Regions from separate parts of the Roseibium sp. AWQ4_290 genome, predicted to be linked through region 1. Evidence: predicted binding sites of a transcription regulator. Region 1 holds the regulator's gene; each other region holds the start of a gene.
The links. The regulator PhoB, encoded in region 1, activates phosphate uptake and scavenging genes when phosphate is short. The targets are predictions, from matches to a motif close to TGTCATNNANCTGTCAT.

Region 1 (8,021 bases):
CTGAGGTCCGCCGGACCGCGCGCGGCCTCGACAATGCGGTCGCGATTGGCGCCATGGATGAAGACTTCGCGCGCAATGCCCGCGCCGACTTCACCGACGTCACCACCCGCCTCAAGGATGCGGGCCAGATTGTGACCTCCCAGGTCACCCAGCCGGTTCTGCGCGCCGCGCAAAGTTTCCGCGTGATGAACGCCACCGGCAATCTGATGATGACCGTTGCCATTCTTTTGGTCTCCCTGGCCGGGGCAGCCTTTGGCCTGCGCGAGACCAATGCTGACTTCCGGGCGCGAAATGTGGTCGAGCAGGGTATCAAGGCACTGCTGATTGCAGCGGCCTCGATAGCCATCCTGACCACCATCGGCATCGTGTTGTCGCTGGTGTTCAACACCGCCGAGTTCTTTCGTCTCTATCCGGCCACGGACTTCTTCTTCGGCACGACCTGGTCGCCAAGCTTCTCCGGCCGGGGCAGCTCGTCTGAGTTGGGCATCGTGCCGCTGCTCTGGGGCACGTTCTACATCTCGCTGGTTGCCCTTGTGGTGGCAGTGCCGATCGGCCTCTTCGCCGCCGTCTATCTGTCGGAATATGCCGGTCCGAAAGTACGGGCCGTCGCCAAGCCTCTTCTGGAGGTTCTGGCGGGTATCCCGACCATTGTGTACGGTCTCTTCGCCCTTCTGACCGTCGGGCCGCTGCTGATGTCCATCTTCGGGGAAAACGGCCTTGGCATCATGCAGGCCGGGACCGCCGTCATGACGGCCGGTCTGGTCATGGGCATCATGCTCATTCCCTTTGTCAGCTCGCTGTCCGATGACATCATCAACGCGGTGCCCCAGGCCATGCGGGACGGGTCCTACGGTCTGGGCGCGACCAAGTCGGAAACCGTGCGCCAGGTGATCCTGCCTGCCGCGCTTCCGGGCATTGTCGGCGCCATTCTGCTGGCAGCGTCGCGCGCCATCGGTGAAACCATGATTGTGGTGCTCGGGGCAGGGGCAGCCGCACGGCTCAGCCTGAACCCGTTCGAAGCCATGACAACGGTGACTGCCAAAATCGTCAGCCAGCTGACCGGGGATGCGGATTTTGCTTCGCCCGTTGCGCTTGTTGCCTTTGCGCTGGGCATGACGCTGTTCGTGATTACGCTTGGTCTTAATATTGTCGCGCTTTACATCGTGCGCAAATACCGGGAGCAGTATGACTGATGACCGATACAACTCTTCCTCCCGAAGCGGGCGAAACCACTTCGGCCGCGCCGCGCCAGCCCAAGTCGCTTTATGCGCTGGATGATCTCACTCGCAAGCGCAATGCAGCGGAAAAGCGGTTCCAGGCTTATGGCATCGCCGCCATCGTGATCGGGCTGTTCTTTCTGGTGGTTCTGGCCTTTGCCATCATCTCCCAGGGCATTCCGGCCTTCTCGCGCACGGTTGTTGAAGTGAAGTTTACCGTGACGCAGGAGCAGTATGAAGCAGCGGAAAAGCAGCTCTTCAAGACGAAAGCCTATGAGCAACTTTTCCTGGACGCCCTGACCGCCCAGCTGAAGGACAGTGGCATCGAAGCAGCGGTTGAACCGGCAGCCATCGGCCGCATTGTCGGCAAGCCGGGCAATACAATCCGTTCCTTTTACCGGGAAAATGAAGACAAGCTCGGCGAGCCAGTCGACTTCAAGCTGGCCGCTTCGTCCCGGGTGGATGGCTATATCAATGGCCGGATCACGCGCGACAACATGACCGACAGCCGGTTCCTGCAGTCGTCGGATCTGGACATTGTTGACCATCTGGTCGATGCGGGCGTCCTCAAGAGCGTCTTCAACTGGCAGTTCGTGACCGGTGCGGATGCCGGGGTGGACAATCCGGGTGCTGCTGGCATTGGGGCGTCCGTGGTCGGTTCCTTCTTTATGATGCTGGTCGTGCTGTTCCTGTCCCTGCCCATCGGCGTTGCCGCCTCCATCTATCTGGAAGAGTTTGCACCGCAGAACCGGTTCACCGATCTGATCGAGGTGAATATTTCCAACCTGGCTGCCGTACCGTCCATCGTGTTCGGCATTCTGGGCCTGGCCGTGTTCATCCAGTTCATGCATCTGCCGCAATCCGCCCCGCTGGTCGGTGGGCTGGTGCTGACGCTGATGACCCTGCCGACCATCATCATCTCCACACGGGCGTCCTTGAAAGCGGTGCCGCCGAGCATCCGGGATGCGGCGCTGGGCGTCGGAGCGTCCAAGATGCAGGCCATCTTCCACCATGTCCTGCCACTGGCCATGCCGGGCATTTTGACCGGCACCATCATTGGTCTGGCCCAGGCTCTTGGGGAGACCGCGCCGCTGCTGCTGATCGGGATGGTCGGCTTTGTGGCCCGTGGGTATCCGGACGGGCTCGTCTCCGGCTTCATGGACCCGAACTCCGCCATGCCGGCCCAGATCTACACCTGGGCGGCCCGGGCCGACTATGCCTTTTACGAGAAGGCCTGGGGCGGGATTATTGTGCTCCTGATTTTCCTTCTTTCCATGAACATTCTCGCAATCATCCTGCGCCGCAGGTTTGAGCGCCGCTGGTAAGGATTGATCCGATGAACGAGATGCCGACGATTGAACAGGCGAAAGAGATGACCGACAGCAAGATTTCCGCCAACAAGGTCCAGGTCTATTACGGCGACACCCATGCCATCAAAGACGTGGATATTGAAATCCAGCCGCGTTCCGTTACGGCCTTCATTGGCCCGTCCGGCTGTGGCAAGTCGACCTTCCTGCGCACCTTGAATCGCATGAACGACACCATAGATATCTGTCGTGTCGAAGGCTCCATCAAGATTGACGGCGAAGACATTTACGATCCGAAGGTCGATCCGGTGCAGCTGCGAGCCAAGGTGGGCATGGTGTTCCAGAAGCCGAACCCGTTCCCGAAGTCGATCTACGACAATATTGCCTATGGTCCGCGGATCCACGGCCTGTCCCGCAACAAGGCGGAACTGGACGATATCGTGGCCTCGAGCCTGCAGAAGGCCGGCCTTTGGGAAGAAGTCAAGAACCGGCTGGATGAGCCGGGAACAGGCATGTCCGGCGGACAGCAACAGCGTCTGTGCATTGCGCGCGCAATTGCCGTCAGCCCGGAAGTGATCCTGATGGATGAACCATGTTCTGCACTTGATCCCATTGCTACGGCAAAGGTTGAGGAACTGATCGACGAGCTGCGCGAAAACTACACGATCGTGATCGTGACCCACTCCATGCAGCAGGCGGCCCGTGTCTCTCAGCGCACCGCGTTTTTCCACCTGGGAATTCTGGTTGAGGAAGGTCAGACAGAAGACATCTTTACCAACCCGCAGGACAAACGCACGCAGGATTACATCACCGGACGCTTTGGCTAAGCGTATTTGCGAAATCTGAAGGGGACACAGGATGTCTGAACATACAGTCTCGGCTTATGACGAGGAACTGACTGCCATGGCCGGCAAAGTCGCCGAGATGGGCGGCCTTGCAGAACGGGCGTTCGCGGATGCGGTGCATGCGCTGGTCAACCAGGATCTTGATCTGGCCAAGGCTACCATTTCCGGCGATGAACGCCTGGATGGGTTGCATCAGGACGTGGAGATGAAGCTGATCGAGATGATCGCCCGCCGCCAGCCCATGGGGCAGGACCTGCGCGAGATCACTGCCGCCAGCCGCATCGCCAATGACCTGGAGCGGGTGGGCGACCTGGCCAAGAACGTGGCCAAGCGTGTGATTGCCATCGATAGCAATCTCCAGTCCAAAAAGCTGGCCATCGGGGTCGAGCACATGACCGAGCTGGCCCTGTCCCAGCTCAAGCAGGTGCTTGACGCCTATACGCGGCGCGATGCCGAGGCGGCGCGCCGGGTGCAGGAAGGGGACGCGGAAGTCGACGCGATCTATACTTCCCTTTTCCGGGAATTGCTCACCTACATGATGGAAGACCCGCGGGTGATCACCCAATGTGTCCATTTGCTGTTCTGCGCCAAGAACATCGAGCGGATCGGGGATCACGCGACCAATATTGCGGAGAATGTCTTCTTCATGGTCACAGGCGAGCGTCTGCCGGAAGAGCGGGAAAAGCTCGACGAAACGACCAGCGCATAAACCTCTGCAAAAAACAGTGCGCAATTTCCGGCCGGCGCCTGGGCGCCGGCCGCCTAGACGGAGCAAGAACGAATGCCGAAGGTCCTCATCGTTGAAGACGAAGAACCGCTCAGCCTTCTCTTGAGATACAATCTGGAAGCGGAAGGATATCAGGTGGATTCCTGTGTCCGAGGCGATGAGGCGGAAATCCGCCTGCGGGAAAGCCTGCCGGATCTGCTGCTTCTGGACTGGATGCTGCCGGGCCTGTCCGGCATTGAACTGTGCCGCCGCCTGCGCACCCGCGAGGACACCGAGCGCCTGCCGGTTATCATGCTGACGGCGCGGGGCGAGGAAGCGGAGCGGATCCGCGGCCTGTCGACCGGGGCAGATGACTATGTGGTCAAGCCGTTCTCCGTGCCGGAGCTGATGGCGCGGGTCCGTGCGATCCTACGCCGGGCCAGCCCGGAAGTGGTCTCCACGATGTTGCGTTCCGGCGATATTGAACTGGACCGGGAAACCCACCGGGTCCGGCGCAATACCAAGGAAATCCACCTGGGCCCGACCGAGTTCCGCCTGCTGGAGTTCCTGATGACGTCGCCTGGGCGGGTGTTTTCCCGCGAGCAGCTTCTGGACGGTGTCTGGGGTCATGATGTCTATGTGGACGAGCGCACGGTTGATGTGCATGTGGGCCGTCTGCGCAAAGCCCTCAACAGGGGCAAGGCCAAGGACCCGATCCGCACGGTCCGCGGCGCGGGCTACGCCTTCAACGATCAGTTTTCAGCTGTCGGCTGATATCAACCTCACCAAACAGGACCCTATTCGACCGTGACATGAGAGCGTTCCGCAAGGAACGGGTCACAGGGTGATGTGCGGCTTCGTCCAAGACGCGCGACACGGCGGAACGCTCTCGTGTCGTAGCTTAAGGTGGCTCCTACCAACCTCAATAGATAGGAACCGATCTGACCGTGTTTGGGGACTGTTCGTCAAGGAGCAGGTTGCAGGGCGATATGGTTTATCGTTCAAAACTTGGGACGCAGCTGAACAGTCCTCAAACACGGCCTCGGTGGCCTGCTCCGGCCCGCCGGACTGCGTTGCGCCGCTTGAACGGCCAACAGGCCGGTCTGCGTGCCTCTCCTTGCCGGTGAACTTGCCCACTCCAATAGGGACCTTTTGGGTGAGGTTGGCATGGGGCCTAGTAGGGGGCTGGAAAATAAAAGCACGCTTCAAACTGAAAAGCCCGCCAAAATGGCGGGCTTTTCTCGTTTAAAAGAAGGTGGGGCGTCAGCCGGCCTTCGCAATCACTTTGCGGTCGCGGCGGCGGTCAGCGACCGGCTGGTAGGCGATCTTGCAGTGATGGGTGCAATAGGGAACACCGGCTTCGGACTGGCGGCCGCAGAAGTAGAAGTCGTCCGTCGCCGGGTCGCCGATCGGCCATTTGCAGGTGCGCTCGGTCAGCGTCAGGATCGTGGCACGCTGGGAGATCGGCACCACCAGTTCGGCCACCGGCTCTGGCTTGATCTCTGCAACGGGCGCAGGGGCTGTATCCGCCTTGAGCGCCGTCGCCCCAATTGTTTGCGGCGGCTGCTGGGCCGGCTTCTTCGGAGCTGAGCTGGTGTTGGTGTTGCTGGCGGTTGCAGAGCGCGGCCGACGGGGCTTGGTGCTTGCGCTTGAGGTCTTTGCCCGCCCGGACAGGCCAAGCCGGTGAACCTTGCCGATCACGGCATTCCGGGTGACGCCTCCAAGCTCGCCAGCGATCTGGCTTGCGCTCAAGCCGTCACCCCAAAGTTTCTTGAGGAGTTCAACCCGTTCGTTTGTCCAACTCATTGCCCGCACCTTTTATTGCGGCCTCTGCGGCCATTAACCCCGTATTAAGCATGCTGGTGCATGCCTAAGTGTGGCATATCTAGTATCTTCGAGTGATTTGCCTTACGAGATGTCGTGTCTGATTGGTCACAGATTACAATAACGTTAATTTGTGAGGCAACCATTGGGCCCAAACCAGTTGGGGATGAAGGGACTTTTCCCCAAGTATGGCGAGGGTATTGAGAATTTTACGAATTCTGTTCCGGTGACTCTACGTATGCGGCCTGGCCGCAGGCCCATTGACAGATAATGGGGCGGCCAGTGTATAACGGAACCGCAACGTGCCGCCTCTCAGGGGCGGCACGTTGCGTTTTGGCCTTGTGCAGGTCTGACGGTGTGCGCGTGCACCGCAGCCAGCCTGCCGGAGCTGAAATCCCTGAAAACCGCCAGTCCCTGCCACACTCGACAGCGCGGGGACGGCCATGGAGTTGAATGAGGTTATGTCCGCGACCGCACTGTTTGGGAATTACGCAAGATCATCCCTGAGCTTTGATCACGGGGAAGGTGTCTGGCTGGTGACCAAGGACGGCCGACGATACCTCGATTGCGGGTCCGGCATCGCTGTGAATTCCTGCGGCCACAGTCACCCGCATCTGGTCAAGGCGCTTCAGGAACAGGCGGCGAAGCTCTGGCACATTTCCAACCTGCACCAGATGCCCGAGGGGGAACGGCTGGCGCAGCGGCTGGCGGATGCCTCCTTTGCCGACAAGGTGCTGTTCGTGAATTCCGGGGCCGAAGCCATGGAAGCGGCGATCAAATGCGCCCGCCGCCATCAATATGACAAGGGCCATCCGGAACGGTTTCACATTGTCACCTTTGAAGGGGCTTTCCACGGCCGTACCATCGCGACGATCGCCGCCGGGGGGCAGGAGAAATACCTGGAAGGCTTTGGCCCCAAGGCGCCCGGTTTCGACCAGGTGCCGGCGGGCGATCTGGATGCGCTCAAGGCGGTCATAGGCCCCCAGACAGCGGCCATCGCGATTGAACCGGTTCAGGGCGAGGGCGGTATCCGGGAAATCCAGCCGGACTTTCTGCGCGCCCTGCGCAAACTGTGTGACGACAACGGCCTGCTGCTCATTTTCGATGAGATCCAGACCGGCATCGGCCGGACGGGCAAGCTGTTTGCCCATGAATGGACCGGTGTCAGCCCGGACCTGATGGCGATTGCCAAGGGGATCGGCGGCGGTTTTCCCATGGGCGCGTGCCTGGCGACGCAAGAGGCTGCCGGCGCGCTCGGGCCTGGCACTCACGGCACCACATTTGGTGGCAATCCGCTCGCCATGGCTGTTGGCAATGCGGTGCTCGACATCATTCTTGAAGAGGGCTTTCTGGGCGAGGTTCAACGCAAGGGCCTGAACTTCAAGCAGAAGCTTGCCGGTCTGGTGGACGGCCATCCGGATGTGCTGGCGGAAGTGCGCGGCAGCGGACTGATGCTAGGTCTCAGATGCGTGGTGCCCGTGGGCGAATTTTCGGCTGCGGCCCGGGAGGCCGGGCTCCTGGCCGTTCCGGCCGGTGACAATGTCCTGCGGCTTCTGCCGCCGCTGACAATGAGCGAAGACGAAATTGCGATCGCGCTGGAGCGTCTGGAACAGGCGGCGCAGGCGGTTGAGGCGAACTTGGTGGAAGGAGCGGCCGGATGACCGCACATGCAGCTTACCGGAATTTTCTCGACCTGACGGACCTTGAGGGCGACGAACTGCGCGCCATTCTGGAAACCGCAAAGACCATCAAGGCAAACCGCAATGGTGTGCGCCCGGGTGAGGGGCCGCTGGCCGGCAAGGTACTGGCCATGATTTTCGAGCAACCTTCCACCCGGACCCGCATTTCCTTTGATGTGGGCATGCGCGAACTCGGCGGCGAAACCCTGATGCTGACCGGCGCGGAAATGCAGCTTGGCCGGGGCGAGACCATTGCCGACACGGCCCGGGTTCTGTCCCGGTTCGTCGATGCAATCATGATCCGTATTCTCAGCCATGAGGATCTGACGGAGCTGGCCGAATATGCCACGGTTCCCGTGATCAACGGCCTTACCAAAGTGTCCCACCCGTGCCAGATCATGGCGGATCTGATGACGTTTGAGGAACACCGCGGGCCGATCTCC
Region 2 (8,021 bases), on a different contig from region 1:
TCCCCGGTCGGCACAAGACTGCGGTCCGTTTTCACAAGCGGTCACTTTTGCGCGCAGCTCTGTTGCTTCTTCCGGGGCAACGGAGGACACTCCGCTCGTCTTGTCAGGTGACTGGGTGTCATGACCTCATTGTCTCAGTATTTGCGATACATCCTTCAGGGCGGGCCGCCGGAGACCGGGCTGCCGGAGCGGGTGCGTTCCGAAATCCGCGGCCGGGAAACCTCATCAGAGCGGCTGATCGGCTGGGTTCAGCTGGGGCTCGTGCTGTTTTTCTCAACCCTTTATGTCATCGCGCCGAGGGCGGAGGGCGCAGCCGGGTTCAACTTTGTGCCCTTTGCGCTCGGGGCCTATTTCCTGTTCACCATACTCCGGCTCATGTTGTCCTACCGCTATGAGCTGCCGCAATGGTATCTCCTGATTTCCATCGGGGTGGACATGGCGCTGCTGGTGGGGCTGATCTTCTCCTTTCACATTCAATATGACCAGCATCCCGCCTTCTACCTGAAAGCGCCCACCCTGATGTATGTGTTCATTTTCATTGGTCTGAGGGCGCTGCGTTTTGACCCGAGATTTGTTTTGACCACCGGGCTTGTGGCTGTGTGCGGCTGGCTGGGGCTTGTCTTTTATGCGGCCTTTGCGGATATGGACGGTATGCGGGTGACCCGCAATTATGTGGAATACCTGACCGGCAATTCGATCCTGATCGGCGCGGAGCTGGACAAAACCATGGTCATCCTGACGGTGACGGTCATCTTGTCCGCCGCCTTGTACCGGGGCCGGTCCATGCTGTTTGAGGCAACGAAAGACCACGAGGCCGCCAAGGATCTGCGCCGGTTCTTTGCTCCGGAAGTGGCTGCCTCCATCACCGGGGCCCAGACCGCGCTGGAAGCCGGGGAGGGCACGTTGCGCGAGGCGGCCATTCTTTACGCCGATATCCGCAGCTTCACCGCCACATCAGAAACCCTGGACCCACAGGCCGTGTTGTCGGTGCTGGCGCAGTATCAGAGCCTTGCAGTTGATGTGATCAATCAGGAAGGCGGGCGGGTGGACAAGTTTCTCGGCGATGGCATCCTGGCTACTTTCGGCGCTGTCCATCCGTCAGACACCTACGCTGCGGATGCCTTGCGGGCGGCCGAAAAGCTGGTGGCCTGTGTGGCGGTGCAGCAGGACCGGTTCCAAACCGCAGGCTGGCCGGGGCCGCTTCGCATCGGAACGGCCGTTTCGGCCGGGACCGTCACGGCCGGTGTGATCGGTTCGAAAAACCGGCTCGAATTCACAGTGATCGGGGATGCGGTCAACCGGGCTGCGAAACTGGAAGACGCAAACAAGAGCCAGCGCTGTGCGGCGCTGACAGACCAGGCCACGTGGCAACTGGCCCTTGAGCAAGGATACGAGCCTGGGGCCGCAGAGCCGCGCCCGGGTGTCCATGTCGCCGGTATCCGCCATCCGGTCGATCTGGTGGTTCTGGCTGGTGAGCAGCCATTTCCCGCTTGACCGGATCTTTCTGGCCAAAAAAGTGTGTACGGCTTGAGCAGCCCGAAATGCGCTTGACCCGGTGCGGTTTCTCGGACACTTTGCATGTTCGTGTTGACGTTTTCGTCAATATATATAGAAAAACTGATATAAGTCAGTATTTTGAATGAAGCGGGAGGTTCGCTTGAAACTGGATTCATCACTCGCAGCTGTCGTAACGGGCGGCGCATCGGGGCTTGGGGCGGCGACCGCCAGATTGCTGGCTGCAGAAGGCGTGAAGGTCACCATTTTTGACCGGAACGTGGAACAAGGCAAAGAGGTGGCTTTTGAGATTGGCGGCCAGTTCGCGGATGTGGATGTGACCGATCAGGCCAGCGTTGAACAAGGCTTCGCAGTGGCCCGCAGTGCCCACGGGCAAGAACGCATTCTTGTTAATTGCGCGGGCATTGCCCCAGTGGCCAAGACCACTTCCCGCGGCGAAGCCCATCCTATGGACATGTTTGAAAAGGTGATTGCGGTCAATCTGATCGGCTCTTTCCGCTGTCTTTCCCAGGCCGCGACCGGCATGGCAACGCTCGATCCGGTCACGCCGGATGGCGGGCGCGGGGTGATCGTCTCCACCGCGTCGGTTGCAGCTTTCGACGGTCAGATCGGCCAGGTCGCCTATGCGGCCTCCAAGGCCGGTGTGGCCGGTATGACGCTGCCGGTCGCCCGGGACCTGTCCAAGCTGGGGGTTCGCGTCATGACAATTGCGCCTGGCATCTTCGAAACGCCGATGCTGCTGGGGCTGTCCCAGGAGGTTCAGGACTCCCTTGGTCAGCAGGTGCCGTTCCCCTCCCGGCTCGGCAAGGCAGGCGAATACGCCCGGCTGGTCAAGGCGATTTGCGAGAATGACATGCTCAATGGCGAAACGATCCGTCTGGACGGGGCTATTCGCATGGCGCCCCGGTAAAGATCCTCAGGGCCTTGCTCGCATCCTGAAATGGTGGTTCTGCTTTGTCGCAGGGGCGCTGCAGGGGAATGGTGTCTTTTACGAAGACTGTTCTTTAAATTTTCCGTAAGGTCGGCTACTCCAAGGCAAAGAAGTTTCTTAGCGTCACGGAGTGGCAATGTCCGCTAAAATCCACGAACTTGCACCGCACCATCTGCCGTATTTCATTCCATTGGCAGATGGCAGCGATCCGATGATGAGAAATGTTCTCATAGCGCTCATCATCCTGGTCGTTTTGCTTGGCACCTTTTACCTCTACCTGCATTCCCTTCCGGAGCGTCTGGCCCATAAACACGGGCGCATCCAATTCGAGCTGGTGGCGGTTCTCGGGCTTTTGGCGCTGTTCACCCACAATCAGGTCTTCTGGGTGGCTGCGCTGGTGCTGGCCTTCATTCAGCTTCCCGACTTCATGACACCGCTGGAAACGATTGCCAGCTCGGCCCGCAGGATGGCCTTTGGAACCGGGGAGGATCCGGGGGAGGGGAGCGAGGGGCCCAATGGCGAGGGGACCTCGCATGGGCCCGGAGCGACGTCTAGTGCCGTGCAGAGCGGGAAGATTGCGGCCAGTGCTGAACGTCCGGCCGCGCCGGCGTCCGCTGAGCTCGAAGGCGCGGCTTCCGCCGCTCCGGATCAGGGCAAGACCCCCTAGAGCGGAAGGACAGCTGATGTTTGAGACGCTCTTCAGTGCGATGATCACCATCTTGCCGGACTATCTGATCCGCCGCTATGTGCAGGGCAAGCGGATCGGACATGAGATCACGCTCTATTCCGTCTGGTTCGAGCTGCGCTACGGCATTGTGACCTGCCTCATGCTCACCATTACCCTGATCACTCTGATCTTCTATTTCCATCCCACCTCCCAAAGCGCGGTGTCCACGTTCCGGACCGTGGCCATCCTGCCCGAGGCGACCGGCCGGGTGGAGGAAGTCTTTGTGCCGCTGGATCTGGAAACAAATGTGAAGACCGGTGATCCGCTGTTTAAGCTGGACAGCAGCCGTCAGGAAGCCGACGTTTTGACCGCCCGGCAGCAGATTGAGGAGATCAAGGGCGAGATAGCCCTGGCCGAGGGCGAACTGGCGGTGGCGTCCGCGCAGGTGGATCAGGCGGCCGCGTCGCTGAAACAGGCGCAGGACGAGCTGGAAACCCGGCAGGAGCTGTTTGACCGCAACGCCAATGTGGTCAGTGAGCGGGATCTGGAAAAGCTCCAGAACACGGTCGATACACGCGCAGGCGGTCTGGCGGCGGCGGAAGCCAACAAAGAGCTTGCCGAGACCCGGATCAACGTGGCCCTGCCAAGCAAGCTGAAAAGTGCCGAAGCCAGGCTTGCCGAAGCCGAGGTCGAACTGGACAAGATGACGGTTTCAGCCAAGGTGGATGGCCGGGTGACACAATTCGTGCTGCGGCCCGGGGAGATTGTGACACCCCTGATGCGGCCTGCGGGGGTGATCATTCCCGATAATTCCCTGCATCAGCGGATTCTGGCCGGGTTCGGCCAGGTGGAAGCCCAGGTTCTCAAACCGGGCATGGTCGCCGAAGCCTTTTGTCCTGCTGTTCCGTTCACCATCATTCCGCTGGTGATTACGGATGTGCAGGAAGAGATTGCCAGCGGGCAGGTGACCTCCGGAAGCCAGCTTCTGGATGCGGGCAAGGCTTCCAAGACGGCGACCATCACAACGGTGCTTGAGCCGCTTTATGAAGGCGGGCTCGACCGGTTGCCTCCCGGGGCGAGCTGCACGGTCAACGCCTATACCAGCAACCATGAAAGACTGCATTCGGACGACAATCTGTCGACCGGGCAGTTTGTCTTTCTGCATGTGATCGATACGGTCGGGCTGGTCCATGCGCTGATCCTGCGCAGCCAGGCCCTGCAATATCCGATCCGGGCACTGGTTCTGACCGGTCACTGATCCCGTAGTGCGTCTCATCCCGCGCGGCAAAGCCCTTCTGCCGCGCGGGAGCGGTCCGTCCATCCGCCGCCGGGCCACAAGCTCCTTTGGCAAAGCACAAGTTCGGAAGCTGCTGGGGGGGCGGACCTGCCCGGTGTTACCGCTCGCACCAGATACGGTCGTTGCTGGCGGAGTTGGTTCTGAAAACAATATAGGTAAAGGGATAATCAAAAGGGTTGTCCGTGCTGCGCACCTCAAAGGGCTCGCAGGCAAGCGTCTGCCCGGGTTCCAGCTCGATCCGCCGTCCATCAATATGGAACACGCCCTTTCCGGACAGTACATGAACCACTTCGGTGCTGGACGTATGGTAGTGGTCCTTCACCTCCGTATGGGGCGGGACTTCGACCAGCTGCACCAGGCCACCCGTCAGATTCACATCCTTGTCCTGGACCAGGGTCTTTTCCCGGTAGCCCAATGCGTTCATCCAGACCACTTCTTCATTGCGCACAAGCTTCATCCATCCCTCCTGGCAACTTGCTGACTCACTGGTTCCGGAGACAGTCTTAAATATCTATGGACGTTGCGGAAGAGACTGTTTCAGAAGAAAGTGCCCAAAAAGAGCCGCCCGGAGGGCGGGCTCCGGGAGAAGTCTTGTCTGGTCCCGGAAAACCCGTTTGCGGTCAGCTTTTGCCGGTGTAGCTGACCACTTCGAATTCGATCCCGTCATCATCATCGAAATAGAACCGGCGGCCCGGCTCATAGTCCTGATGATTGTGGGTCGTGTAGCCGCCTGCCTTGATCCTGGCCTCGGCCGCGTCGAGATCCTCGACCACAACGGCAATGTGGTTGAGCCCTCCATGGTGGTCGTAACTGACACCGGCGACCGGGGTGGTGTCCTTTGGCGGGCTGTAGGCTGCGACGTAACTCGTCTCGTTGCCGATGTGATAGGTCGTTCCGCCGCCAAGCGACTGGCCCTTCCACCGGATTTTCCAGCCGAACCAGTCTTCCAGCCGGCGGGCGGTCGCGGCCGGGTCGGTCACTGTAACGTTTACATGTTCCAGAAATGCAGCGCTCATATCGACGTCCTCTCAAGGTTTGACTCCTCGTGGACACTAGAGATAATTCCTCAAGTAAACTTGAGGTCAAGAGAAAAAAGGGACTGTTTTGAAGAAGCTTATGAAGGCAGATGATCTTTTGTCTATTGGCGGCCTGGCCGAGCGGACCGGCCTTGCAGTCTCTGCGATCCGTTTCTACGAGGACAAGGGCCTGGTTCACCCGATCCGCAACAGCGGCGGGCAAAGGCGGTTTTTGCGCGCGGACATCCGCCGCCTGTCTTTTGTCCTTGTGGCCCAGGAATTCGGGTTCACGATTTCGGAAATCGCCGTGCAGTTGGCGAGCCTGCCGGAGGGCAGGGCGCCGACCAAGGCGGACTGGACCCGTCTGAGCAAGGGGTTCCGGCGGCATCTGGAAGACAGGATCGCGCGCATGACGGCCTTGCGGGACAAACTGGATGGCTGCATAGGTTGCGGCTGCCTGTCGATGAAATCCTGCCAGCTCTACAATGCCGGTGACGCAGCGTCCCGTCATGGACGGGGGCCACGCTACCTTTTGGGCGACCGCCCGGAGCCTCAGCCGGACAGGCAAAGCGGTGCCGGGCCGGTTTCAACGCAGGAAAAGGCAAAATCCGACTTTTGATCCATTGAAAAGCTGAATGCCACAAGCGGAAAGAAAAACAAGCGTTTACGTTTGATTGGAGCCGGAGGCCGCCGCTTGTCGGCAGGCCTGTAACCGAACCATTACGCGACTGTCACATTGCTGTAATCTGAGTGTCGTTAACGCTCACGGGCGCACTCTGTGTGCCTTGCCTGTAGCCATCCGATTGGAGAGCAAAATGAGTGACATCAGCAAAGACGACCTGTCCTGGGACGAATGGGATGAATTGGTCCGTCCGACACCGGAAACCACCGAATTTGACCGCGTCGTGGAAGCCGGCCTGTCGCGCCGGGGCTTTCTTGGCGGCGTTGTTGCCTTCGGATCGGGGGCTGCGGCCATGGGCCTCGGTACCGGTGCGAGCCTTTTGAACTCCACCTCCGCCCAGGCCCAGAGCGCTGGCCGGTTCGCCTTCAGCCCGGTGCCGGTCGCAACCGATGCCACCGTGCATGTGCCGGAAGGCTACACCTGGGATATCCTGGTGAAATGGGGGGACAAGCTGTTTTCCGACGCAGCGGACTTCGATTCGGAAAAAGGCGTTCCCGTTGCCTCTTCCGACCGCGTCTTCGGCGAAAACACCGACGGCATGGAACTGTTCGTCTTTGGCGACAAGCAGGTCATTGCGGTCAACAGCGAATATGTGAACCCAACGATCAACCTGCCGCATACGGATGACGGCAAGCCGGAATCGGCTGACGACGTCACCATGCTGCAGAACTTCCAGGGCGTGACCGTGATGGAAGTGACGGAAGATGCTGGCGACTGGAAGGTTGTTGTCGACAGCCCGTTCAACCGCCGCATCACCCAGCGCACGGAAATGCGCCTGTCCGGTCCGGCGGCCGGTCATGACCTTCTGAAAACCGACGCGGACCCGACCGGGACCAAAACCCTCGGCACCTTCAACAATTGCGGTGCGGGCAAGACCCCCTGGGGCACTTACCTGACCTGCGAGGAAAACTTCAACGGCTATTTCGGATCCACCGATGACAGCTTTGAAGTGCCCGCCGACTTCAAGCGCTACGGCATCGGCCTTGAGAGCCGCTACGATTACGAAAAATACCAGGAGCGGTTTGACATTTCCAAGAATGTCAACGAGCCGCGCCGCGCCGGTTACATTGTCGAGATCGACCCGAGCGATCCCGGCTCCACGCCGGTCAAGCGCACGGCCCTTGGCCGCTTCAAACACGAAAACGCCGCTTGCACCCTGGCGCCGGATGGCCGTGTCGTGGTCTATATGGGCGATGATGAGCGGGGCGAATTCCTTTACAAGTTCGTCTCCAACGGCGTCTACACGCCGGGGGCTCCGACCGACGGCCTTCTGGATGACGGCACGCTCTATGTGGCGAAGTTCAACGACGATGGCGCTGGCGAGTGGCTGGCCCTGACGGAAGAAGCAACCGGCATGCCCCAGGCCGAAATCTGCATCTTCAGCCGCATGGCCGCGTCCAAGGTTGGCGCCACCACAATGGACCGTCCGGAATGGGTTGCGGTCAACCCGGTCGCGGTCGAAGCCTATTGTGCTCTGACCAACAACAAAAACCGGGCCGTCAAGCCGAATGCCGGCGGTGACGACACGCCGGTCAACGGCCCGAACCCGCGTGCGGAAAACCACTATGGTCAGATTGTGCGCTGGTATCCGGAAAATGATGACCATACGGCGCCGAAGTTCAAGTGGGACCTGTTCGTGATGGCGGGCAACCCGGAAGTTCATGCCGGTACGCCCTACGGAGGCTCTGACAATGTCAACTCCGGCAACATGTTCAACTCGCCGGACGGAATGATGTTTGACAGTTCGGGCCTGCTGTGGATCGAGACCGACGGGAACTACAAGAACGAAGGCGATTTCGCCGGAATGGGCAACAACCAGATGCTGGTTGGCGATCCGGTCACCGGCCAGATCGAGCGGTTCATGACGGTTCCTTACGGCTCTGAAGTCACAGGCATCACCTGGTCTGCGGACA
Region 3 (8,021 bases), on a different contig from region 1:
GGGCAGCACACAAACCCGGCTGCTTTTGGCAAAGGCCGACGGCCCCCGCCAGTCCGCCACCATCGGTAACCAGACCGGCGGACGGGTCTTCCTGTTCCTCAACACAGATGATTTTGACCGGGATCATCAGGCCATGCTGGCCAAGCACGTTGTCTTTCTTGAAGCCCCCCGCCAGGAGCCCTATGGCAAGGTTGCGGTCTTTGAAGATCCATTTGGCAACCGTTGGGACCTGATCGAACCGGCGGGTGCAAACCGCGCTTAGAGCATCATGCGCTAACCGAGCGGCACGGCCTGTCTCCAGGATCTTGGTCCCTTCAAACGCCTCAATGAGACCTATGGCCACCCTGCCTGAGACCAAGTTCGGATTGCCTTTGCGCAGGCCATCCGGGAAACCATTGATGCCCATCTCGCCTGATAGAAATCCATCTGACCGGTTTGAAAGGTCTTTTGGCTAAAGCCTCGGGCAACAAGCCTGCGCGATTTGATGTTGGAACACAGCTCATTCGGCAAAGCGCGTCGCGCAGATCGCAGCGATTCCGGCTTGAGATTGGTATGAGCCTGCGCGTTATCCAAATCGGTAACTGGACGCCATGACACCGCCCATGATGTCCCCTTCGTGATAGATCCGCACTGCCGGTTCCTGTTCCGCAGCCCCCAGGGCCACGAAGAGAGGCACCAGATGATCTTCGTTCTTGTGGCAAACCCGGGCATAAGGTGCCAGTTCCCAATCCATCAGAGCCTGTGACCGGGCCTCGGGTGCAAGCGCCAGTGCATCACCGAGCCAGGCGTCAAAGGCTTCCGACGGCGCCTTGGCACCAGGCCCGATCAGCGCCAGGTTGTGAAAGCTCAGGCCCGAACCGACAATCAGCACGCCTTCCTCCCGCAAGGCCTCCAGCGCACGCCCGATGGCGAAATGGGCCTGAGGGTCGTAGGACTTCAGCAGAGAAACCTGGAACAACGGCATATCCGCTTTCGGATACATGATTTCCATCGGGGCGAATGTGCCGTGGTCAAATCCTTGCTCACGGTCAAGACGCGCTGTGATGCCAGCCTCTTTCAACAATGCCAGCGTCCGCTCTGCAAAAGCAGGGGCACCGGGTGCCGGATAGACGATCTCATAGGTCTCCGGCGGAAAACCGGAATAATCATAGACCATCGGCGGATTGGGAGAGGCCATCACCGACACCAGTTCTGCTTCCCAATGGCCGGAGACCATGAGGATGGCTTCAGGCCTTTGCGGAAGGTCTTCCACCATATTCACCAGAGAAGCTTCCAGAGTGGCGAACATGGCCCGCATGTCCGGCAGCCACGGCCACGGGCCACCGCCATGAGAAATGAAATAGGTTGGCAGTTTTGAAGGCATTGTCCGGTCTCTCTTGTCAGGTGCGGAGCGGTCTGCAGCTCCAGGACAGCGGGCCCGGCCTACGGGCTCGACTGTTGTCAAAGCGGCAGTTTGCGGCCCCGTCCCCAGGCGATAAAGACCGCGAGCGCGAACAGAACCGAATTGACGGGCAGCACATAAAGTTCGGCATTGGTCACATGAAAGATAGCTGCGCAGATTTGCAGCAGAGCAAGTGCAAGAGCTGCTGCCACGGTCAGCCTCGGCAGAATACCAGTCAGCATTGGCAGCACAAGCCCCGCTGCCCCGGCAAGTTCAGCCACCCCGAGAAGCCTGACGAAAGGAGCTGGAACCATGCCCGGCCACACCATCATGGCGGCAAGATCCGGTATCGGCTGCGATACTTTCATGAAACCTGCAAGGCCATAGACCAGCACCAGCAGGATCTGGGCCGTCCAAAGGCCGATATTGAGCCATTTCGTCTGGCCCGATTCAATTGCGATCGTCTTCATTGTGCCGTCTCCATGTTCTGGGCCGGTCTCACGTCCGGCACCATCTGGATGCCTTGCCCGGCTTGGCATTACTTGCGGCCCCGAAGATAGACAACGGCCTGGTTAGGCACTAGACGGCAAAATTTGGAAAAACTATCCTGATTCTGGGACAGTAGAAGATCAACACTGCAAAGAGGATCCGAGCATGGCCTTTGACGGGATCGACGTCTTTGTTGAAGTCGTCAACGCGCAGAGCTTTTCCCAGGCCGCCCGGCGCCTTGGCATGCCGACAACCACGGTCAGCGCCAAGATCGCCCGGCTGGAAAAGCGGCTGGGTATCACCTTACTCCACCGGACCACGCGCAAGCTCAGCGTGACGGAGGCGGGACAGCGCTACTATCGCTCCTGCAAACAGGCCCTGGACGCCCTGCAGGCGGGAGAGCAGGCGCTGGCCCAGAGCGCCGGACAACCGGCCGGCACCCTGCGCCTGACGGCCCCGCCGGACCTGGCCAATTCCCTGCTGCCCCCCGTTATCGAACGCTATCTGGATCATTACCCGCAGGTGAACGTGGATCTGAGTGTCACCAACCGGCATATGGACCTGATTGCCGACGGCATTGATCTGGCCGTCCGGGTGGGCAAGCTTGAAACCTCCAGCCTGATCATCCGCAAATTCGTTAGCGGACAGATCTCGCTCTGGGCCTCGCCCGCTTACCTCAAACGCCACGGCACTCCCAGGCACCCGGATGACTTGAAAGCCCACCGTTTCATTCAACTGGTGCCCGCAGGCCCGCAGATCACGCTGATTGGCCAAGACGGTGCCAGCGCCGATGTTGATATTTCCGGCCGCCTTGCCTGCGACGACATTCAAACCACGCAGACCTATGCCGAACGGGGCATTGGCATTGCCATGCTGCCCGATTTCTTTCTGTCCGCCAGCACGGAGACCGGGTCCCTGGTCCCTGTCCTGCCGGAGTTCGGCAGCGCACAAATGTCGGTCTATTTCGTCTATCCGTCCCAAACCTTCGTGCCACCAACCGTCAAGGCGTTCATGGCCACCGCGCTGGAGCTGAAAAAGAGCCCGGCAGCGAGCGCTGCCGGGCCCTGATATCTTTTGGTCATCCCTCCAGACGGCCTTAAGATGCGCCGCGTTCCCAGGGGGTAAACCGGTTTGCCCTAGTTCAGGCGGGACGCCGGACCGAGATCGATCAGCTGGGTTTCCCCCGGAGCATCATCCACGCCGTCATTGTCGGTCACCAGGATCAGACGCCCGTCAGCAGTCACCGCCAGGCCTTCCGGTTTGTCCAGAACCCAGCCCTTGCTCTTGGCCATGGCGGGCAGGATGTCCATCGCGAAGTGCTTTTCCAGAACCGGCAAAGCTTCGCCATAGGCAGCGGGTGTGACCCCGTCCAGCGACACAACCGTGATCTGCTTGATAGCAGCGTCTTCGCCCCCCTTGTTGTCCCGCTCCAGAACGGCAAACTTGCCGTCTCCAAGGGAGACAATCTCAGACAGGCCAACCCAGCCGCCAGCCGCACTGCGCGGAGCGTCGAGCGGATAGTGGACAAAGCCCCAGGACTTGTTGTCCGGGTTGTAGATCGCGATCTTGGTCAAGCCTTCCGGATCGTCCTTCCATTCGCGCTGAACCGCAACAGCCACAAGCGGCTTCCCGTCCATCTCAAACTCGGCCACGCCCTCGAAGGAAAACCGCTTGGATTGATCGATCAGTTCCTGCGGCAGGGTAATTTCCTGCTGCACGGCTCCGGTCTCATCGGTCTTGATCAGCAGATGCTGACGGTCTTTTTCCAGATTGCCTTCAGAGGCCAGCCAGAACCCGCCATCCCCGGCAACGGCAATACCTTCCAGATCCAGAAGTGCCTGGGAGGCGCCGGTCACGTTCTTGTAGCCGGTGATCCGGGCAGGCTGGGAGGAAATATCCAGCGTGTAGATCCGGGCCTTTTCGTAAAAGCTGTCATTCACGGCAAAAAGCTTGTTCGGGTCCTTCGGGTCAGCGGCCAGAGCCGACAATGCGCCCCAGCCGATCGGTGCCTTGGTTTCCTCATCCATTTCCGAAATGATAGACGGATAGGACGGCGCTTCGGCGCCGAACTGGTACAGCGACACATGCGCCCGAACCCCATCTTCATCCACTTCGTTGGCCACGGCAAACAAGTCCCGGTTCGGAATGGCCAGAAGGCCTTCCGGACCCACATGGGTCGGCAGGAACTGGACGAATTCCGGTTCGGCACCGGTGTCCTTGTAGACGGCGACAAAATTTCCGCGCTCGGAGTTGACGAAGATCAGCGTGTCGCCGCCGAATTCCCCAACGGCCACGCCTTCCGGCTCTGTGCCCTTCTTGTGCGCCCGCTTGGCAGGGTAATGGCCATGGGACATGCCCAGATGTTCCATCTGGTTGCCACTATCAAAGAGAACATCGCCCTTGGCATTCCAGATAGTGAACCCGCGCGAACCACCCTTGTAGTCGCCTTCATTGGCCGTCACGAAACGCTCGTCATCGATCCAGGCCACTGCATCCGGTTCCCGGGCAACGTTTTCCGCAGACCCCGAAGCATCGCTGGAGCGCGCCTTTTTCACCGGGACATTTTCAGCCGTCGAAGTGCCGGCGGAAAAATGGGACACAACCTTGCCGGAGGCCAGGTCAACAACGGCAATGTGGTTGTTTTCCTGCAAGGTGACCACAACCTGGTTCTTGGAATTGATGGAAACAAATTCCGGCTCCGGATCACTGGGGGCAACCTCGGCCAGCCCGGTGAGATCGACAATGCGCACCGCATCGCAATTGACCGGAACGCCTTGGTCATCCAGATCGAAGATCGCCAGATGGCCGGCCGGCATTTGCGGGATTTCGCCGTCATTCAAATCTTCGTCGCGCTCGTTCTCGATCGCTATGGCCACATATTTCCCGTCCGGCGAAATGGCAACGCTGTCCGGCTGACCTTTGGCGTCGCATGTGGCGGTGATGCCCAGACCCTCCAGGGCAATAACGGCCAGATGGCCGGAGGCGTTCACATAGTCTGCGCTCGTATTGACGCCTGCATAGGCGTAGCTCTGGCCAACGGCGACAGAGGTCGGCTCACCGCCAAGAGCCGTGCGGCCCATCGGTTGAAGGTTCAACGGGTTCGCCGCATTCACAAAGACGATGTCCTCACCCGGGCTGTCGGTGAAAACGAGAGTCCGGCCATCCTTGGACGCATAGATGATTTCAGCCACGGTCTCGGTCGCCTTGTCGGCCCCTTCTGGAAGGGTCTTGTAGACCGGGTAAGAATTGATCCGCTCAAAAAACTCGGCCTGTGCAGTAGAAACGGCCCCGAGACCGAACAAAACCGCAAGGCTAACACCTTTCAAAAAGCGTCCGCGTAGATCAGACATTGCACTAGCTCCCACACTGTTCTGGGTTAAGGTGGACGAAAGCTAGTGGCCGAAATTACCGAATTGGTGACATTCAGGTGAAGCTTGCATGACACCTTGAAGAAGCTTTCACCTGCTCGAATCCGGCGGATGGCAGTCAGATTTTACTGGACATGGCCGCGTTTTTCTCTCAGGTTGCGGTGCAACAAACCTAAGGCGCGAGCTGCGCTTCTCAGAATTCTCGGATAGTTTTATGCAGATCGGATTTGTCCGCGCCGCCATGGTGCTTGGGCTGCTGGCCGCCGTTGGGCCATTTGCCATCGACCTTTACCTGCCGGCAACACCGCAAATCGTCAAGGACTTGAACACGGACGACGCCGGTGCACAAATGACCTTTACGGTCTATTTCATCGCCTTTGGTGTGTCCCAGCTGTTTTACGGGCCGGTGGCCGACTGGACCGGCCGCCGGGCGCCAATCTTTATTGGCCTGGCTGTCTTCGTCGCCGGTTCGGCCATCTGTGCGAGCGCGGCAGATATTTCCACGCTGGCGCTCGGGCGTTTCGTTCAGGCTCTGGGAGCCGCTGCGCCCATGGTGATCGTGCGCGCCGTCGTCAGGGACCTCGCCACGGGGCCCCAGGCCACACGGCTGATGGCGCTGGTGATGCTGGTCATCAGCATCTCGCCGCTGCTTGCGCCTTTGAGCGGCAGCGCGATCATTGCCTTCGGCGACTGGCGCACGATTTTCATCGTCCTTGGTGTCATTGCCCTGCTGGCGATCATTCTGACCGCCTTCCGTTTGCCGGAAACCCTGCCGGCTGACAAGCGCAGCCCGATCAATGTGACGGATTTGATCCGCAGCTCCATCTATCTGATGAAAGATGCCAGATTCATGGGGTTGACCATGATCGGCGGCTTTTCCATTGCCAGTTTCTTTGTGTTCATCGCCGCCGCACCTTTGGTTTATATGACCAGCTACCACCTCTCCCCGACGGAGTTCAGCCTGGTCTTCGCTGCCAATGCGGTCGGGTTCTTCGCCGCGTCCCAGTTTGCGGCCAGTCTCGGCCAGGCTTACGGGATGGGGCGCGTGGCCTTCCGGGCCGTCTGCGGTTTTACCGCCGCCAATGCAAGCCTGTTCCTGCTCATCTGGATGGGCTTCGATTCCCTGCCGGTGCTGATGGTGTTCTTCTTCCTCGGCAATACCTGCCTTGGCCTTGTCATTGCCCCGACCATGGTAATGGCTCTGGAAGAGCATGGCGAACATGCGGGCATGGCCTCCTCCCTGGGCGGCACGTTCCAGATGGTCGCAGGCGGTGTCATGATCTTCCTGTTCACGCCACTGTTCGACCGGACCGCCTTGCCGCTGGCCGGTGCGGTGACCACGTGCGCGTTGCTCGCCTTTGTTCTGGCCCTGCTCACCTTGCGGCTCGACCCGGCAGGCGACGCTTCCACGCCAGACAACAACGCCCCCGCCTGACGGCGGCGCCAGCGCAAAGGCAAGGCAATGACGGGATCAGCCGGGTCTCACCCGGACCGGCCGATCTCGTCGAGCCGCTCTTGCAGGGACAGTCTGTCGAGAGACGCCATTGGCAAATTCAGGAAGATCGAGATCCGGTTGTTGAGCATCCGGAAAGCATCGCTAAAGGCCAGCCCCCGTTCACTTTCACTGCCATCGACCGCCGCCGGATCCGGCACGCCCCAATGGGCGCTCATCGGCTGCCCCGGCCAGACCGGACAGGTTTCCTTGGCCGCGTTGTCGCAAACGGTGAAGACAAAATCCAGAACCGGCGCCCCTTGAACCGCAAATTCGCTCCAGTCCTTGGAGCGCAGCCCATCCGTCTTGAAGTTGAGTTTCTTGAGCAGCACCAGGGTCTCCGGCCGCACAACGCCCGCCGGGTTGGACCCGGCCGAAAATGCCTTGAACTTACCCTGCCCTTCACGGTTCAAAATCGCTTCAGCCAGAATGGAACGGGCTGAGTTCCCGGTGCACAGGAACAGGACATTATAAACATTTTCAGGCATTGTTTCCTCCAGTTTCCAGGGCATTTTTTTAAAATAGACCGGTCCGGCCATACCCCTTGAACAACGTCACGTTTCCGGTTTGGGTCAGGTCTTTCTGGCCACCGCCTCCATGACCTTTGCGCACAGCTCAGGCTGGCCGCCGCAGCAATCGGCCATCAGAAAAGTCAAAAGCTCCCCGGTGGTCTCAAGATCGGCAAAGTAGCGGATCGAGCGGCCCTCCCGTTTGTTGCGTACCAGCCCGGCCTGCAACAGCACCGACAGGTTGGCCGACATGGTGTTCTGGCGGACGTGCAGCACCTCCGCAATCTCACCCGCCAGCCGCCCCTCCGGCCCGGCCGCAATCAACAGCTGGTAGACCTCCAGCCGGGTTTTCTGGCTAAGGGCCGCAAAAGCGGCCAGAGCAGAATTTATATCCATACTTCATGATATATAGATTTTAATTCTTCCGCAACGGAAAATCCATCCGCCAAGCAAAGACAAAAGCAACCTCAACAGCCCGCTCGGGAGAGCCGGTTGCGCGGGCTTGTGTTTCCCTGTCCGGCCTGATGATCTGTAGATCACACACTGGGGCCCGCAAAAGAAGGACACGGCATGAACATATTAGGGAACAGCTGGCGCGGCAAAGGCCTGGACCCGGCCGATGGCCTGGCAACGGGTGAGATTTCTCTGAGCCAGGGTCCGGCCAGCGCTTTTTTCAAATCCGCCACAGGCCTTGCCCCCTCCCCTCTGCTGACCCGCCCCGATCTTGCCGCAGCTCTTGGCATTGGCGCGCTCTATCTGAAGGACGAACGCGACCGGCTCGG

Region 2: ACXAH0_RS07975 (PhoX family protein) is a predicted target of PhoB. The motif match lies at 6,167-6,183, and genes of this name have one in related genera.
Region 3: ACXAH0_RS22000 (esterase-like activity of phytase family protein) is a predicted target of PhoB. The motif match lies at 5,298-5,314, and genes of this name have one in related genera.

Annotation. Positions count from the first base shown of each region.
Region 1 is NZ_JBSWYG010000030.1:18,834-26,854, forward strand. Features, by position in the region: gene pstC (phosphate ABC transporter permease subunit PstC) at 1-1,193, shown strand, start outside; gene pstA (phosphate ABC transporter permease PstA) at 1,193-2,542, shown strand; gene pstB (phosphate ABC transporter ATP-binding protein PstB) at 2,554-3,351, shown strand; gene phoU (phosphate signaling complex protein PhoU) at 3,383-4,078, shown strand; gene phoB (phosphate regulon transcriptional regulator PhoB) at 4,151-4,849, shown strand; gene ACXAH0_RS23260 (GcrA family cell cycle regulator) at 5,339-5,881, opposite strand; gene ACXAH0_RS23265 (acetylornithine transaminase) at 6,361-7,560, shown strand; gene argF (ornithine carbamoyltransferase) at 7,557-8,021, shown strand, end outside.
Region 2 is NZ_JBSWYG010000006.1:111,342-119,362, forward strand. Features, by position in the region: gene ACXAH0_RS07940 (adenylate/guanylate cyclase domain-containing protein) at 121-1,494, shown strand; gene ACXAH0_RS07945 (SDR family NAD(P)-dependent oxidoreductase) at 1,658-2,425, shown strand; gene ACXAH0_RS07950 (hypothetical protein) at 2,583-3,113, shown strand; gene ACXAH0_RS07955 (HlyD family secretion protein) at 3,130-4,371, shown strand; gene ACXAH0_RS07960 (cupin domain-containing protein) at 4,508-4,867, opposite strand; gene ACXAH0_RS07965 (VOC family protein) at 5,031-5,426, opposite strand; gene soxR (redox-sensitive transcriptional activator SoxR) at 5,527-6,045, shown strand; gene ACXAH0_RS07975 (PhoX family protein) at 6,242-8,021, shown strand, end outside.
Region 3 is NZ_JBSWYG010000026.1:22,571-30,591, forward strand. Features, by position in the region: gene ACXAH0_RS21980 (VOC family protein) at 1-262, shown strand, start outside; gene ACXAH0_RS21985 (DODA-type extradiol aromatic ring-opening family dioxygenase) at 566-1,363, opposite strand; gene ACXAH0_RS21990 (DoxX family protein) at 1,441-1,851, opposite strand; gene ACXAH0_RS21995 (LysR family transcriptional regulator) at 2,036-2,938, shown strand; gene ACXAH0_RS22000 (esterase-like activity of phytase family protein) at 3,007-5,220, opposite strand; gene ACXAH0_RS22005 (multidrug effflux MFS transporter) at 5,453-6,673, shown strand; gene ACXAH0_RS22010 (arsenate reductase ArsC) at 6,721-7,218, opposite strand; gene ACXAH0_RS22015 (ArsR/SmtB family transcription factor) at 7,303-7,635, opposite strand; gene ACXAH0_RS22020 (pyridoxal-phosphate dependent enzyme) at 7,810-8,021, shown strand, end outside.